DNA from 4 places in the Kineococcus sp. NPDC059986 genome. Region 1 is predicted to be linked to each of the others. Evidence: riboswitches for the same ligand, from Rfam matches in the RefSeq annotation. Region 1 holds a riboswitch; each other region holds the start of a gene.
What was found. Region 1 has a riboswitch for S-adenosylmethionine ahead of AB0637_RS07660 (rhodanese-like domain-containing protein). Riboswitches for the same ligand answer to the same signal wherever they lie in the genome.
Positions count from the first base shown of each region.

Region 2: linked by a shared signal. The riboswitch ahead of AB0637_RS10115 (putative leader peptide) and the one ahead of AB0637_RS07660 (rhodanese-like domain-containing protein) in region 1 are both predicted to bind S-adenosylmethionine.
Region 3: linked by a shared signal. The riboswitch ahead of AB0637_RS10140 (LLM class flavin-dependent oxidoreductase) and the one ahead of AB0637_RS07660 (rhodanese-like domain-containing protein) in region 1 are both predicted to bind S-adenosylmethionine.
Region 4: linked by a shared signal. The riboswitch ahead of AB0637_RS00930 (PLP-dependent transferase) and the one ahead of AB0637_RS07660 (rhodanese-like domain-containing protein) in region 1 are both predicted to bind S-adenosylmethionine.

Region 1 is NZ_JBFBND010000007.1:84,926-88,135, reverse strand. It holds gene AB0637_RS07675 (methyltransferase domain-containing protein) at 1-468, opposite strand, end outside; gene AB0637_RS07670 (GNAT family N-acetyltransferase) at 503-991, shown strand; gene AB0637_RS07665 (hypothetical protein) at 1,023-1,583, shown strand; SAM riboswitch class I at 1,586-1,686, shown strand; gene AB0637_RS07660 (rhodanese-like domain-containing protein) at 1,692-2,093, shown strand; gene AB0637_RS07655 (O-succinylhomoserine sulfhydrylase) at 2,090-3,210, shown strand, end outside.
Region 2 is NZ_JBFBND010000010.1:107,796-111,005, reverse strand. It holds gene AB0637_RS10120 (GNAT family N-acetyltransferase) at 176-1,027, shown strand; SAM riboswitch class I at 1,122-1,216, shown strand; gene AB0637_RS10115 (putative leader peptide) at 1,224-1,316, shown strand; gene AB0637_RS10110 (FAD/NAD(P)-binding protein) at 1,389-3,210, shown strand, end outside.
Region 3 is NZ_JBFBND010000010.1:112,867-116,076, forward strand. It holds gene AB0637_RS10135 (NtaA/DmoA family FMN-dependent monooxygenase) at 1-305, opposite strand, end outside; gene AB0637_RS10140 (LLM class flavin-dependent oxidoreductase) at 316-1,509, opposite strand; SAM riboswitch class IV at 1,554-1,667, opposite strand; gene AB0637_RS10145 (carbohydrate ABC transporter permease) at 1,818-2,705, opposite strand; gene AB0637_RS10150 (sugar ABC transporter permease) at 2,702-3,210, opposite strand, start outside.
Region 4 is NZ_JBFBND010000001.1:200,766-203,975, forward strand. It holds gene AB0637_RS00925 (LLM class flavin-dependent oxidoreductase) at 1-215, opposite strand, end outside; gene AB0637_RS00930 (PLP-dependent transferase) at 215-1,537, opposite strand; SAM riboswitch class I at 1,649-1,755, opposite strand; gene AB0637_RS00935 (NtaA/DmoA family FMN-dependent monooxygenase) at 1,823-3,130, shown strand; gene AB0637_RS00940 (LLM class F420-dependent oxidoreductase) at 3,132-3,210, opposite strand, start outside.

The DNA.
Region 1 (3,210 bases):
GGCCTCGGCCGGGTCGAGGCGGCGGACGGCGGCCGCGAGCACGTCCATGGCAGGGGTGGGTGCCATGAGGGAGACCACGCCGCCGGGCGCGAGGAACGCGGTGAGACGGTCCACGGCCCCCGCCACGTCGTCGAGGTAGTGCAGGACGTTGTGGCACAGCACGACGTCGAAGGCGCCCTGCAGGTCGGCCGGCTCGTCGTCCAGGTCGGCGACGCGGGTGGCGAACCCGTGCTCCGCGGCCCGGCCCAGCAGGTCGGGTGAGCGGTCGAGCACGGTGACGCTGTGCCCGGCGGCCGCGAGGGGCACCCCGTCCTGTCCGTCGCCCCCGCCGACGTCGAGGACCCGCAGGCCCGTGCCGGTGACCGTGCGCCGCAGCACCTCGGCGACGACGGCGTAGCGCACCCGGCCCCACGGCTCGGCCTGCCACTGCGCCCACTGCGCCGACCGGTCCCCGAAGACGTCCGTCACTCTCCGCACGCTAGCCGCCGTTAGCCTGCCCGCCGTGGAGATCCGCGACTACGCCGACGCCGACTGGGCCGGCATCTGGCCCTTCTTCGACGAGATCGTCGCCGACGGGGAGACGTACGCGCTGCCGCAGGGGCTCACGTCGGACCGGGCCCGGGCAGAGTGGGTCGGCGCGCCGCCGTGGGGGACGTTCGTCGCCGTGGACGAGGAGGGGACGGTCCTCGGGACCGCCAAGTGCGGGCCGAACCGGCCCGGCGCCGGGTCGCACGTCTCGACCGCCAGCTTCATGGTGTCCCCGGCCGCGCGGGGACGCGGGGTGGGCCGGGCCCTCGGTGAGCACGTCCTGGTGTGGGCGCGAGACCGTGGCTTCCTGGCGATGCAGTTCAACGCCGTCGTGGAGACCAACGCCGCCGCCGTCGCCCTGTGGCAGTCCCTCGGCTTCGCGGTCCTCGGCACCGTGCCGCAGGCCTTCGACCACCCCGAGCACGGGTACGTCGGCCTGCACGTCATGCACCGCTTCCTCTGACCCGCGCCGACGGGGCCGGTAGCGTCCGGGGATGAGTGGTGCGCGGCCGGGCGCCGGTCCCGACGAAGCTGCCGAGGGCCGGTGCGGGACGTGGTTCCCGCCGCCGCCGTTCATCGACTCCTTCGTCCTGCCCCGGGTGGTCCTGCGGCGGACCGGTGCGGGGGAGGGGGACAGGGCCGGCGTCCTGGCCGCTCTCGTGGCCGCGTTGCCGGCGACGGGACCGGTGCAGGTGTGGACGGAACTGCCCCACGACCCCGCCGGCGCGTCGGAGGACCGGCTCGTCGCGGAGTTCACCCGGCTGCGGGACGGGATCGGGCCGCAGCACCACCAGAGCGTGCAGACCCGGCCCGACCCCGACGGCCGCAGCACGACGGTCGTCGTCGAGCACGACCCGTCGCCACGCCTGCTCGCCCGGCTCGCGGACAGCCCCGCCGTCGCGGCGGGAACGCTCCGGACGTGCCTGACCGACGAACGCTGCACGGTCTTCCTGCGACCGGTCGCCACCGGCGTCGAGGTGCTGGGCGCCGACGCCGCGCTTGTCGACCGCGTCGCCGCCGCGGCACCGCCCCCGTCGGTCGATGCCCTAGGCTGACCGGACCATCCAGAGCGGCCGAGAGACCTGGCTCGTCGACGCCGCAGCAACCCCGGGGACGGACCGCCGTCCCGGAGGGTGCTCATGCCAGGACCGATGGGAGGAACAGTGGGTTACGCCGGTGACCTCACCCCGCGTGAGGCCTTCGACCTGGTGCAGGACGACCCGGACGCCGTCCTCGTGGACGTGCGCACCGAGGCGGAGTGGCGGTTCGTGGGGGTTCCCAGCGGGCTCGAGCGCGAGCCCGTCCTCGTCTCCTGGTTGCCGGTCGACCCCGGCCGGTTCCTGGGCGAGCTCGCGGAGGCGGGCATCGTCCCCGGGACCGACCGGAAGGTCGTCTTCCTCTGCCGCTCGGGTCAGCGGTCCGTGGCGGCGGCCGAGACGGCGACCGCGGCGGGGATCGCGGTCAGCTACAACGTGCTCGAGGGGTTCGAGGGTCCGCTCGACGGCGAGGGCCACCGGGGCGGTTCCGGCTGGCGGGCGGCCGGTCTGCCCTGGCGGCAGTCGTGAACGACCCGCAGTGGCGGCCGGACACCACCGCCGTCCGCGGCGGCCTCGCCCGGTCGGGGTTCGAGGAGACGGCCGAGGCGCTGTACCTCACGTCCGGGTACGTGTACGAGAGCGCCGCCGCCGCGGAGGCCGCGTTCGCCGGTGACGTCGACCGGTACGTCTACTCGCGGTACGGCAACCCCACGGTGTCGGTGTTCACGGAGCGGCTGCGGCAGCTGGAGGGGGCGGAGGCCTGCTACGGCCTCGCCAGCGGCATGTCGGCGGTGTTCTACGCCCTCGCCGCGCTCCTCGGCGCGGGCGACCGGGTCGTGGCGGCCCGCAGCCTCTTCGGGTCCTGCTTCGTCGTGCTCGACGAGATCCTGCCCCGCTGGGGGGTCGAGACGGTGTTCGTCGACGGCGAGGACCTCGCGCAGTGGGAACAGGCCCTGGCCGACGGTGCGCAGGCCGTGTTCTTCGAGACCCCGGCCAACCCCATGCAGACCCTCGTCGACATCGCGGCCGTCACGGAACTCGCGCACGCCGCGGGCGCGACCGTCGTCGTCGACAACGCGTTCGCCTCGCCCGTCGGGCAGCGGCCGCTGCGGTTCGGTGCCGACGTCGTCGTGTACTCCGCGACCAAGCACATCGACGGTCAGGGCCGCGTGATGGGCGGAGCGGTCCTGGGCACCGAGGAGTTCCTCGGCGGCCGGTTCAAGGAACTCACCCGGCACACCGGGCCCACCCTCAGCCCGTTCAACGCCTGGACCCTGGCGAAGGGTCTGGAGACCCTGAGCCTGCGGGTCCGCCACTCCGCCGCGAACGCCCTGCGCATCGCCGAGCACCTCGAGGCGCAACCGGGCATCCGCTGGGTCCGGTACCCGTTGCTGGCCAGCCACCCGCAGGCCGAGCTCGCCCGGCGGCAGATGGACCTCGGCGGCACCGTCGTCACGTTCGCGCTCGACGCCCCCGAGGGGCGCGGCAAGGACCGTGCCTTCGAGGTGCTCGACGCGCTGCAGGTCGTCGACATCTCCAACAACCTCGGCGACGCCAAGTCCCTCGCCACCCACCCGGCCACGACGACGCACCGCCGGCTGGGGCCGGACGGTCGCGCCGCCATCGGCCTCACCGACGCCGTCCT
Region 2 (3,210 bases), on a different contig from region 1:
TCCGGTCGGCACGCCCCGACGAGCTCGACGCGGTCGGAGAGCTGACGGTGAGCGGGTTCTCGGTGGGCCCGTACCCGCCCGACGCCGGACGGGCGGCGCTCCTGCGTGACGCGGCAGGCCGGGCGCGGACCGCCGACGTCCGCGTCGCCGTCGAGGCCGACGGTGAGGGCGGGAACTGCTGGGCACCGCGACCCTGGCTGCCGGAGGCACCGAGCACGCCCGCTTCGCCGAACCCGACGAACTGGAGTTCCGCCTGCTGGCCGTCGCCCCCGCCGCCCGCCGCCGCGGGCTGGGCGCGCTGCTGCTCGAGGACGCCGTCGCGCAAGCGCGGGCCCGGGGGTTCGCCCGCGTGGTGCTGGACACCGGTGCCCGCAACGAGACCGCCCAACGGCTCTACCACCGGTCGGGTTTCACCCGCCTGCCCGAACGCGAGCACCGCCTGGGCCGCGGGGGTTCCCGGCTCGCCGTCTTCGGCCGGGACGTGGAGCCCGCTCCGGGGCTGCTGGTGCGGTTGGTCCGTCCCGAGGAGTTCGAGGCCGTCTGCCGGCTGGGCCTGGACGCCTACGCCGCCGACGGCGATCTCCCCGACGACGACGCCGGGCAGATCGCCGACGCCGCGACGCGGGCCCGCGAGGCGGAGCTGTGGGTGGCCGTCGACGCCGTCTCCGGCGAACTGCTCGGCACCATGACGCTCCCGCGTCCCGGGCGAGTCCTGAGCTCCCTGACGCTCGACGGCGAGCTCGACCTGCAGCTGCTGGCGACCGCGGTCCCCGCCCGTGGTCGCGGCGTCGGGACAGCGCTGGCCCGGCACGCCGTCGACGTGGCACGTCGGCGCGGACTGCAGCGGGTCGTCCTGAACTCCGGGCCGAGGACGACTGCGGCGCACTCCCTCTGCGCCACCCTCGGGTTCGCGCGACTGCCCGGACGGGAAACCCGCGTCGTCGCCGGTGGCACCCTGCTCGCCCTCGGTGTCGACGTCGTCCCAGTCCTCCACGGGCGCAACGCATCCCCGCGGACGACTCACTGATCTCCGGGCGTCCCGGACCCCCCGCCGCCCCGTCGCGCCGACGGGACGTCGTGGGGTGCTTGGAGAAACCCGACCCCGTGGGCTACCGTTGCACTGTCCATCCAGAGCGACCGAGAGACCTGGCTCGTCGACGTCGCAGCAACCCCCCGAACCATCGGGCGAGGGTGCTTCCGCCAGGACCGATGGGAGTCGCGAGATGAGTTCCTGCACCGCACCCGGGAGCCTGCTGGTCCGCCGGCGCCACGTCGACCTGGGTCGGCTGAGCTCGGCGGTCTGCGCGGGGGTCTGACCCCCGTCCGTCGCGGCCCCGCCCGCGGACGTCCCCTGCGCCGTTGCCGGCGCGGACCTCCGGAGCACCCCTGTGTCACGTCCCACCTCCTCCCTGCCCCGCACCCGTTCACTGGGAATCGTCGGCGCAGGGCCTCGAACTCTCGTCCTCCTGCAGCGTCTCGGTGCCCAGCACACCGCGACCGGTGACGGGTCCGTCCTCGACGTGCACGTGGTGGACCCGTACGACTCCGGCGCCGGCCGGGTGTGGCGCGAGGCCCAGGACCCGTTGCTGTGGATGAACTCGCGGGCCGCGGACATCAGCGTCCTGCCCGACGAGTCCGTCACCGGCCTCGCCGAACCCGTGCTGCGCGGGCCGTCGCTGGCCGGCTGGGTCCAGGAGAACCGCGCCGCCCTCGTGGTGGACGCGGACGCCACCGGCGACGACCTCCTGCGCGAAGAACTGCTGCGCCACGAGCCCGGGTCCTTCACCTCGCGTCGCCTCGCCAGCGGGTACTTCGCCGACGCGTGGGCCCGCACGCTCGCGCAGCTGCCCGCCGGGGTGCGGGTCCACCGGCACGCCCGGACCGTCCTGGACCTGACGGACGACCCCCTCGACGGCCGGCAGGTGCTGCACCTGGCCGGGCAGGAGGAGACCCTGAGGGTCGACGCGGTGCTGCTCGTGCAGGGGCACCTCGACGTCCGGCCCGGCCCCCGCGAACGACGCATCGCGACGTTCGCCCGCGCCCACGGCCTGGCCTACGTCCGCCCGGGCTACACCAGCGAGCAGGACCTCGACGTGCTGCGGCCGGGGTCGGACGTGGTCGTGGTCGGCATGGGTCTGGCCTTCGTCGACCTCGTGGTACGCCTCACCGAGGGCCGCGGCGGGCGGTTCACCGAAGGCCCGGACGGGTCGCTGGACTACCACCCCAGCGGGCGGGAACCCCGGCTGCACGCCGGCTCGCGACGCGGGGTGCCGTACCGCTCGAAGATCGGCTACGAGACCCCGCGGGACCTCGGACTGCCGCGCTACTACTCGTCGCAGACCGTCTCGGACCTGCACGGCGACGCCCCGCTCGACCTGCGGGCGGACCTCTGGCCGCTCATCGCCAAGGAACTGGCCGGGGCCCACTACCGCGAACTGTTCCGCAGCCACCCGGACCGCACCACGCTGGCGGCCACCGAGTTCGACGCCCGGTTCTCCCGCGCGGCCTGGGGTTCGGCCGAGGTCGACGACCTCGTCGAACGCGCCGTCCCCGACCCCGCCGACCGCTTCGACCCCGCCGAGCTGGACCGCCCCCTGGACGGGTGGTGGGGAACCTCGGGCGAGGAGGTCCACGAGCGCGTCCTGCAGCACCTCGAGGACGACCGGACCCGGCGGGCCGACGCGCGCCACTCCCCCGACGCCGCGGCCGTGGCGGCCCTGCTGTCCGCCTACGTCGTCACCGCCGGCCTGCACGCGGCCGGGCGGCTCAACGCCCGGTCCGCGGCCCTCGACGTCGACGGCTGGTGGCACGGCTTCTTCAGCTACGTCGCCAGTGGGCCGCCGCCGCACCGGTTGCGGCAGCTGGCCGCCCTCGCCCGCGCCGGTCTGCTGCGCTTCCTCGGGGCCGGGCTGAACGTCGTCGCCGATCCCGAGACGGGCTCGTTCACCGCGACGTCCGACAGCGGCCCCCACGAGGTGCGGGCGCAGGGGCTCGTCGAGGCTCGGCTGCCCGTCCCGGACCTGGAGTGGACCTCCGACGTGCTGCTGACGCGGTTGCGCGAACGGGGCGACGTCCGGGCCCACCAGGTCCTCGACGGCGAGACACGGCTGTCGAACGGCCGGCTCGTCGTGGACGCCCGGGCCCGGCTGGTCCGCGACGACGGCGCTCCGCACCCGCGGCGCTTCGCCACGGGGGCCTGGGTCTCGGGCG
Region 3 (3,210 bases), on a different contig from region 1:
ATGGTCCCGGCCAGGCCCAGGTGGTCGGTGACCCCGGCCAGGGCGGCGAGCACCGTGAAGGTGTCGGGCCGGCCCACGACGTCGTTCTCGTAGATCTCACCCGCGTGCTCGCGCAACCGCAGGCCCTCGGCGAGGAAGAACAGGTCGAAGAAGCCCCGCTCGGCGGTGCGGGCCAGATGGGCGAAGCTCTGGACGTCGATCTGGCTGCCCGCGGCCGGATCCTGCCAGACGGTGTGGTGGTTGACGCCGGGCAGGTGGGCGCCGAGGACGATCTGCTTGCGGGGCTTGCCGTCGGGGATGCTCACGGGTTCCTCCTCAGATTGCGGCGTAGCGGTTGGCGGGCCTGGCCAGCCCGAGGTGGTCGCGCAGGGTGGCCCCGGTGTAGCCCCGGCGGAACGCCCCTGCGGACTGCAGCAGCGGCACGACCTCGTCGACGAGGGCGGGCAGGTCCGTGGCGTTCACCGCCGGACGGAACCGGAAGCCCTCGATGCTCGCCTCGCGCCACAGGAGCAGGCGCTCGACCAGGCCTGCGGCGGAGTCGGCGACGACGAGCGCGTCGGAAACGAACGCCTCGCCGTCCACGGTGTCGAGCCGGTCGAGGCGGTTGCGAGCCGACGCGGCGTCGGAGCCGAGGGCCACCACGAGGTCGGCGTGGACCTGCAGAGGTGGTCCCACCCGGCCGACGGCGGTCTCCGCGGCGCGCACCTCGGCGACGATCTGGCGGGCGTCATCCGTGTCGTGCGGCGTCACGAAGACGACGTCCGCGCTCACGGCGGCGAACTCGTAGGCGGTCCGGGCGTGCGCCAGCGCGGTGACGACGGGTTGGCCCTGCGGCGGCCGGGGGGTGATCGAGGGCCCGAGGACCGAGAACCAGGGGGTCTGCACCGCGACGCGGTGCAGCTGCGTACGGTCGACGAACCGTCCCGAGGCGGTGTCACGGACGACCGCGTCGTCCTCCCAGGAGTCCCAGAGCGCCCGGACGGTGTCGACGACCGCACGGCCCTCGGCGAAGAGGTCCTCCACCGCCGCGGCGACCTCGGGGTCCGACAAGGTCTCGCGGGAGACCGTGGGGACCGCACGCCGTCCGAAGAGCTCGGCCTCGTGGGCGCGGGCCGAGACCTGGGCCCGCCAGCCACCGCGTCCGGAACTGACGTGGTCGAGCGTCGCGAGCGCCTTGGAGACGTGGAACGGTTCGGTGTGGGTCGTCGTGACGGTGGGGACCAGCCCGATGCTGGTCGTCACCAGAGCCAGCCGGGCCGCGACGAGCAGCGCGTCCAGGCGACCGGCGACGCGGTCGGTGCGGTCGTCGGACGGCCCGAAGTGGCTGCCCTGGAGTCCGAGGGCGTCCTCGATGGTGACGAGGTCGAACAGCCCCCGTTCGGCCTCGCGGACGGTGTCGCGCCAGAACGCGGCGGTGAACAGCTCGTCGGCGCGGGCGCCGGGTTCGCGCCAGGACGCGGGGTGCCAGCCCGTGGACTCCAGGGCCACGGAGAGGTGGAGTTCGGACACGGTTCTCCTCCTGCTGTCATGACGACACGCAGGCGTCCGGCGGGTCATCGCGCTTGCCGTTCCCGTTGCGGGAACGGCCAGGTCGTCACCCGGGGCACCCCACCGCGGAGGAGGGTTGCCGGCCAGCGAGCCGGGGCTTGTCGCTGACGCTCTTGACCTGGGGAGAGACTGCCACGCACGACCACCCGGAATCAAGGACCGGGCCGCGGTGCTCTCGGGGGGCCACCGACCGCTCGTCCGCGACGTCGGCGGGCCCCGACCGCACCGCGGTCGGGGCCCGGGGAACTGTCAGCGAGGCTCGGCGGGTCTCAGCCGCCGCCCATGCCGGTCTCGGCGACCCCGCGCACCAGCCAGCGCTGCAGGACGAGGAACACGAACAGCACCGGCAGGAGCGAGAGGAGGGCGGCCGCGAACAGGCCTGAGTAGTCGAACGTCTGGGCCGTGAGGAACGAGGACAGGTACACCTGGACGGTCACCGCGCCCGATCCGCCGCCGGCGACGACGAGGGGCCACAGGAAGGCGTTCCACGACCCGACGAACCCGAGCACGGTGAGCGCCGAGGCGAAGGCCAGCGTGTTGGGGACGACGATGCGCCGGAACACCCCGAAGTACCCCAGGCCGTCCAGTCGCCCGGCCTCCTCGAGCTCCTTGGGGAAGTTGAGGAAGAACTGCCGGAACAGGAACACGTTGAACGCGCTGAACAGGCCCGGGATGATGAGCCCGCGCAGCGAGTCCACCCAGCCGAGGCGCGCCACGATGAGGAAGTTCGGCAGGAACGTGGTGGCGGCGGGGATGAGCAGCACCACGATGGTCGCCGAGAACAGCGGCTTCGCCGCCCGGTTGGGGATGCGGGCCATGGCGTAGCCGGCCATCGCCGCCAGGACGATCTGCCCGCCCGTCAGGACGACGGCCATGACGGCCGTGTTGAGCATCGCCCGCGGGAACGTCGGGTCCTGCAGGACGCGGGAGAACGACGACCAGTCCGGGTCCGAGGGCCACAGCACGAAGGTGCGGCTCGCGACGTCGGCGGCGGGGGAGACGGCCGTCTTGACCATGATGTAGAAGGGCAGCAGGAACAGCAGCGCCACGAGGGTGACGGCGAGGTACCGGGCGACGTTCACGCCCGCACGGGCGGCCTGGCGCCGTCCGGCCCCTGCAGCCCGCGGGACCGACCGGGTCAGTTGCGCGGTGCTCATGCTCGAACCCCTCCTCGACGGCGCCGGGGCGCCTTGGTGCGGTCCTCCGCGGCGCCGAAGCCGAAGAAGCGCGTCTGCAGCAGTGCCACCACGACCATGATCGCGGTGAGGATGAGCGCCCCCGCCGAACCGAGCCCGAAGTCGCGCTGGGAGCCGAGGGCCACGTTGTAGAGGTAGACCAGCGGCGGCCGCGTCGAGGGGTTGGTCGGGACGAGGTTGATGAACTCGTCGAAGGCCTGGAAGGCCGCCACGAGCAGGAGCAGCAGCACGGCCGCGACCGTGGGTCGCAGCTGCGGCCACGTGATGTACCGGAACCGGCGGAACCCGGCGGAGACGCCGTCCAGCATCGCCGCCTCGTACAGGACCGGCGGGATGCGCTGCAGCCCGGCGAGGAACAGCACCATGTAGAACCCGACCTGCAGCCACAGGCGGACGCTGACGAGCACGATCCACCAGAAGGGCGAACTGCCCAGCCAGGAGATCGAGGAGATCCCGACCGCGCCCA
Region 4 (3,210 bases), on a different contig from region 1:
GCCCGCACCCGCAGGTCCAACGTCGCCGGGTTCCCCAGCGACACCGCGTCCTCGACGACGACGAGGTCGAACCCGGCCCGTTCGAGGTCGCGGACCGCGTGGGCGTAGAGGTCCGGACGCGTCCAGTCGTCGTTCCACGCCTGGTAGTCCCGGCCCCAACCCTGCGGGCCGAAACCCCGGGAGAAGAAGTACCCGAAGTGCTGCGGCCGGCCCATCAGGCGCCCACCTCCGCCAGCTCCTCGGCGCGCGCGGTTCCGCGTGTCGCGGCGAGCGCCCGTTCGAGGTCGGCGACGAGGTCGGTGGGTTCCTCCAGCCCGATCGACAACCGCAGCAGCCCGGGCCAGATCCCCGTCTGCAGGCGTTCGGCCTCGGTGCGGTGGGCGTGCGTCGTGCTGGCCGGGTGGATGACGAGCGAGCGCACGTCCCCCACGTGGGTCATGCGCGTGAACAGCTGCACGGCGTCCACGAACCGTCGAGCCGCAGGCCGACCCCCGGCGAGCGTCACCGAGAACACCGCGCCGCACCCCCGCGGCAGCAGGGTCCGGGCCACGTCGTGCGAGGGGTGGTCGGGCAGGGCCGCGTGGTCGACGGAGACCACCTCCGGACGCTGCCGCAACCACCGCGCGAGCTGCTCCGCCGTGGCGCTCTGACGGGCGACCCGCAGGGACAGCGTCTCCAGCCCCTGCTGGACGAGGAACGCGTTGAACGGGGAGATCGCCGGTCCCATCCGGGAGGCCACGACACCGCGCGTGTGCTCGACGTAGGCGCGCTGCGGACCGTACCGGTCGACCCAGCTGACGCCGCCCAGCACCGCGGCCGGTGACGTGAGGTGCGCGGAACCGCTCCAGTCGAACCCCGCACCGGTGACGACGGCACCCCCGAGCGCGGCACCGTGACCGGCGAGGAACTTGCTCGCGGAGTGCACGACGACGTCCGCACCGTGCTCCAGCGGCCGCAGCAGGTAGGGCGTGGCGAAGGTGTTGTCGACGACGACGGGGACGCCGTGGCGGTGGGCGACGGCCGCCACCGCGGGCAGGTCGAGGACGGTGTTCTTGGGGTTGGCGACCGACTCGGCGAAGAACGCCCGGGTCGTGGGGCGCACGAGGCGTTCCCAGTCCTGCGGTCCCGCGGCGAAGTCGACGGTGATCCCGAGCCGGGCGAAGTTCTCCAGGAACAACCCCCGGGACCCCTCGTAGAGGTCGGCGGCGGCCACCAGGTGGTCACCCGCCCCGAGGATCCCGAGCAGGGCCACCGTCAGGGCCGCCTGACCCGTGCCGAGCAGGATCGCGTCGGTGCCGCCCTCGAGGACGGCGAGGCGGCGTTCGACCGCGGCCGTCGTCGGGTTCCCCATGCGGGTGTAGACGTACCCGTCGTCCTCGCCGGCGAACCGGGCCCGGGCCTGCTCGAAGTCGTCGAAGACGAATCCCGCGGTCAGGTGGACGGGGGTGACCCGCGCGCCGGTGACCGGGTCGGGTTCGGCGCCGGCGTGGACCTGCTGGGTGGCGAAGGACAGGGAGGTGTTCGGGACGTGCGGCATCGAGGGACCTTCCGGGGGCTGGCGTGGGGAGACGTCGGGGCGGTCAGGCCCGACAGGTCATCCCGGCACTGCGCAGCAGGTCGATCACGAGACGTCGCGTCAGCGGTGCGTGCTCCATCGGTGGTCCTCTCCCATCGGTCCTGGCGGGAGCACCGACCCCGGCGGGGCGGTTGCTGCGGCGTCGACGAGCCAGGTCTCTCGGCCGCTCTGGATGGCACATCCAGTGGAGGGCACGGGGGCCCGGGCTGTCAAGCGCTCCACACGGCCGGGGTAGCGTGCGGCGGCGTGATCCTCACGGCGATGCTCTTCTACCCCGGCGGCGAGCACCTCACGAGCTGGCGACTGCCCGGCGGCCGGCCCGCCGACTACCTCTCGGTCGGCTACTACGAGGACTTCGCGCGCACGGCGGAACGGGCCGGCTTCGCCGCGGTCTTCTACGCCGACGAGCTCTACGTGTGGGACCGGTTCCCCTCCGGTGTCGAGCACGTGGCGAACCTGCGACCCGAACCGTTCGGGCTGCTCGGGGCGCTGACGCGGTGCACGGAGCGCATCGGTCTGGTGGCGACGGTGTCCACGACGTACAACGAACCGTTCCACACCGCCCGGCAGGTGGGTTCCCTGGACTTCCTCAGCTCCGGCCGCGCGGGCTGGAACCTCGTGACGTCCGCGAGCGACGAGGAGGCGCGCAACTTCGGCCTGGAGCGCAACCTCGACCACGCGGCGCGGTACCGGCGCGGCGCGGAGTTCGTCGAGGTGGTCCACGGGTTGTGGGACAGCTGGGACGACGGCGCCGTCGCCCCGGACGCGGCGAGCGGCCGGTACGCCGACCCGGCCGGGATGCACGTCCTGGACCACGAGGGCGAGTTCTTCCGCGTGCGCGGTCCCCTGAACCTGCCCCGGCCGCCGCAGGGCCGGCCGGTCCTGTTCCAGGCGGGGTCGTCCGAGGACGGCCGCCGGCTGGCGGGACGGCACGCCGAGGCGGTCTTCGTCCCGGGCTCGGCGCCGTTGCCCGGAGCGCAACGGCTGTACGAGGACTACAAGGGGCGGGCCGTCGCCGCCGGTCGCGCGCGGTCGGACCTGCTGGTCCTGCCGGCGCTGTCCCCCGTCCTCGGCGCCACCAGCGCACAGGCCCGGGAACGGGTGGACGAGATCGAGGCCCTCACCCCGGACCGGCTGAGCCTGGACTGGTTGTCCCACCACCTCGGGGTCGACCTGTCCGACCGGCCCCTCGACGAGGAGTTCCGCTTCGACTTCGCGGGCGGCTCGAACCAGGTGCAGACCGTCTACGAGGGCATCCGCAAGCTCGTGGACCGCGACCGGTTCACGCTGCGCGAGCTGTACCGCGCCATGCTGCGCCGACGGTTCCTGCCCGGGACCCCCGAGGAGGTCGCGGACTGGATGACCGAGCGGTTCACCTCCGGTGCGGCCGACGGGTTCACCCTCGCGTTCTCCTCCGTCCCGCGGGGGCTGGAGGAGTTCGCCGACGAGGTCGTCCCGCTGCTGGTGCGCCGCGGTGTGCTCGCCCCGGAACTGCGGGCCGCGACGCTGCGGGGGAACCTGGGTCTGCCGGTCCCCCGCAGCCGCTGGGCCTGAGTCAGGCCCCGAGCTCGGCCAGCCGTGGGACGACCGCCTCGCCGAAGCGCCGGACGCTGCCGGGCTCGAAGTATCCACGG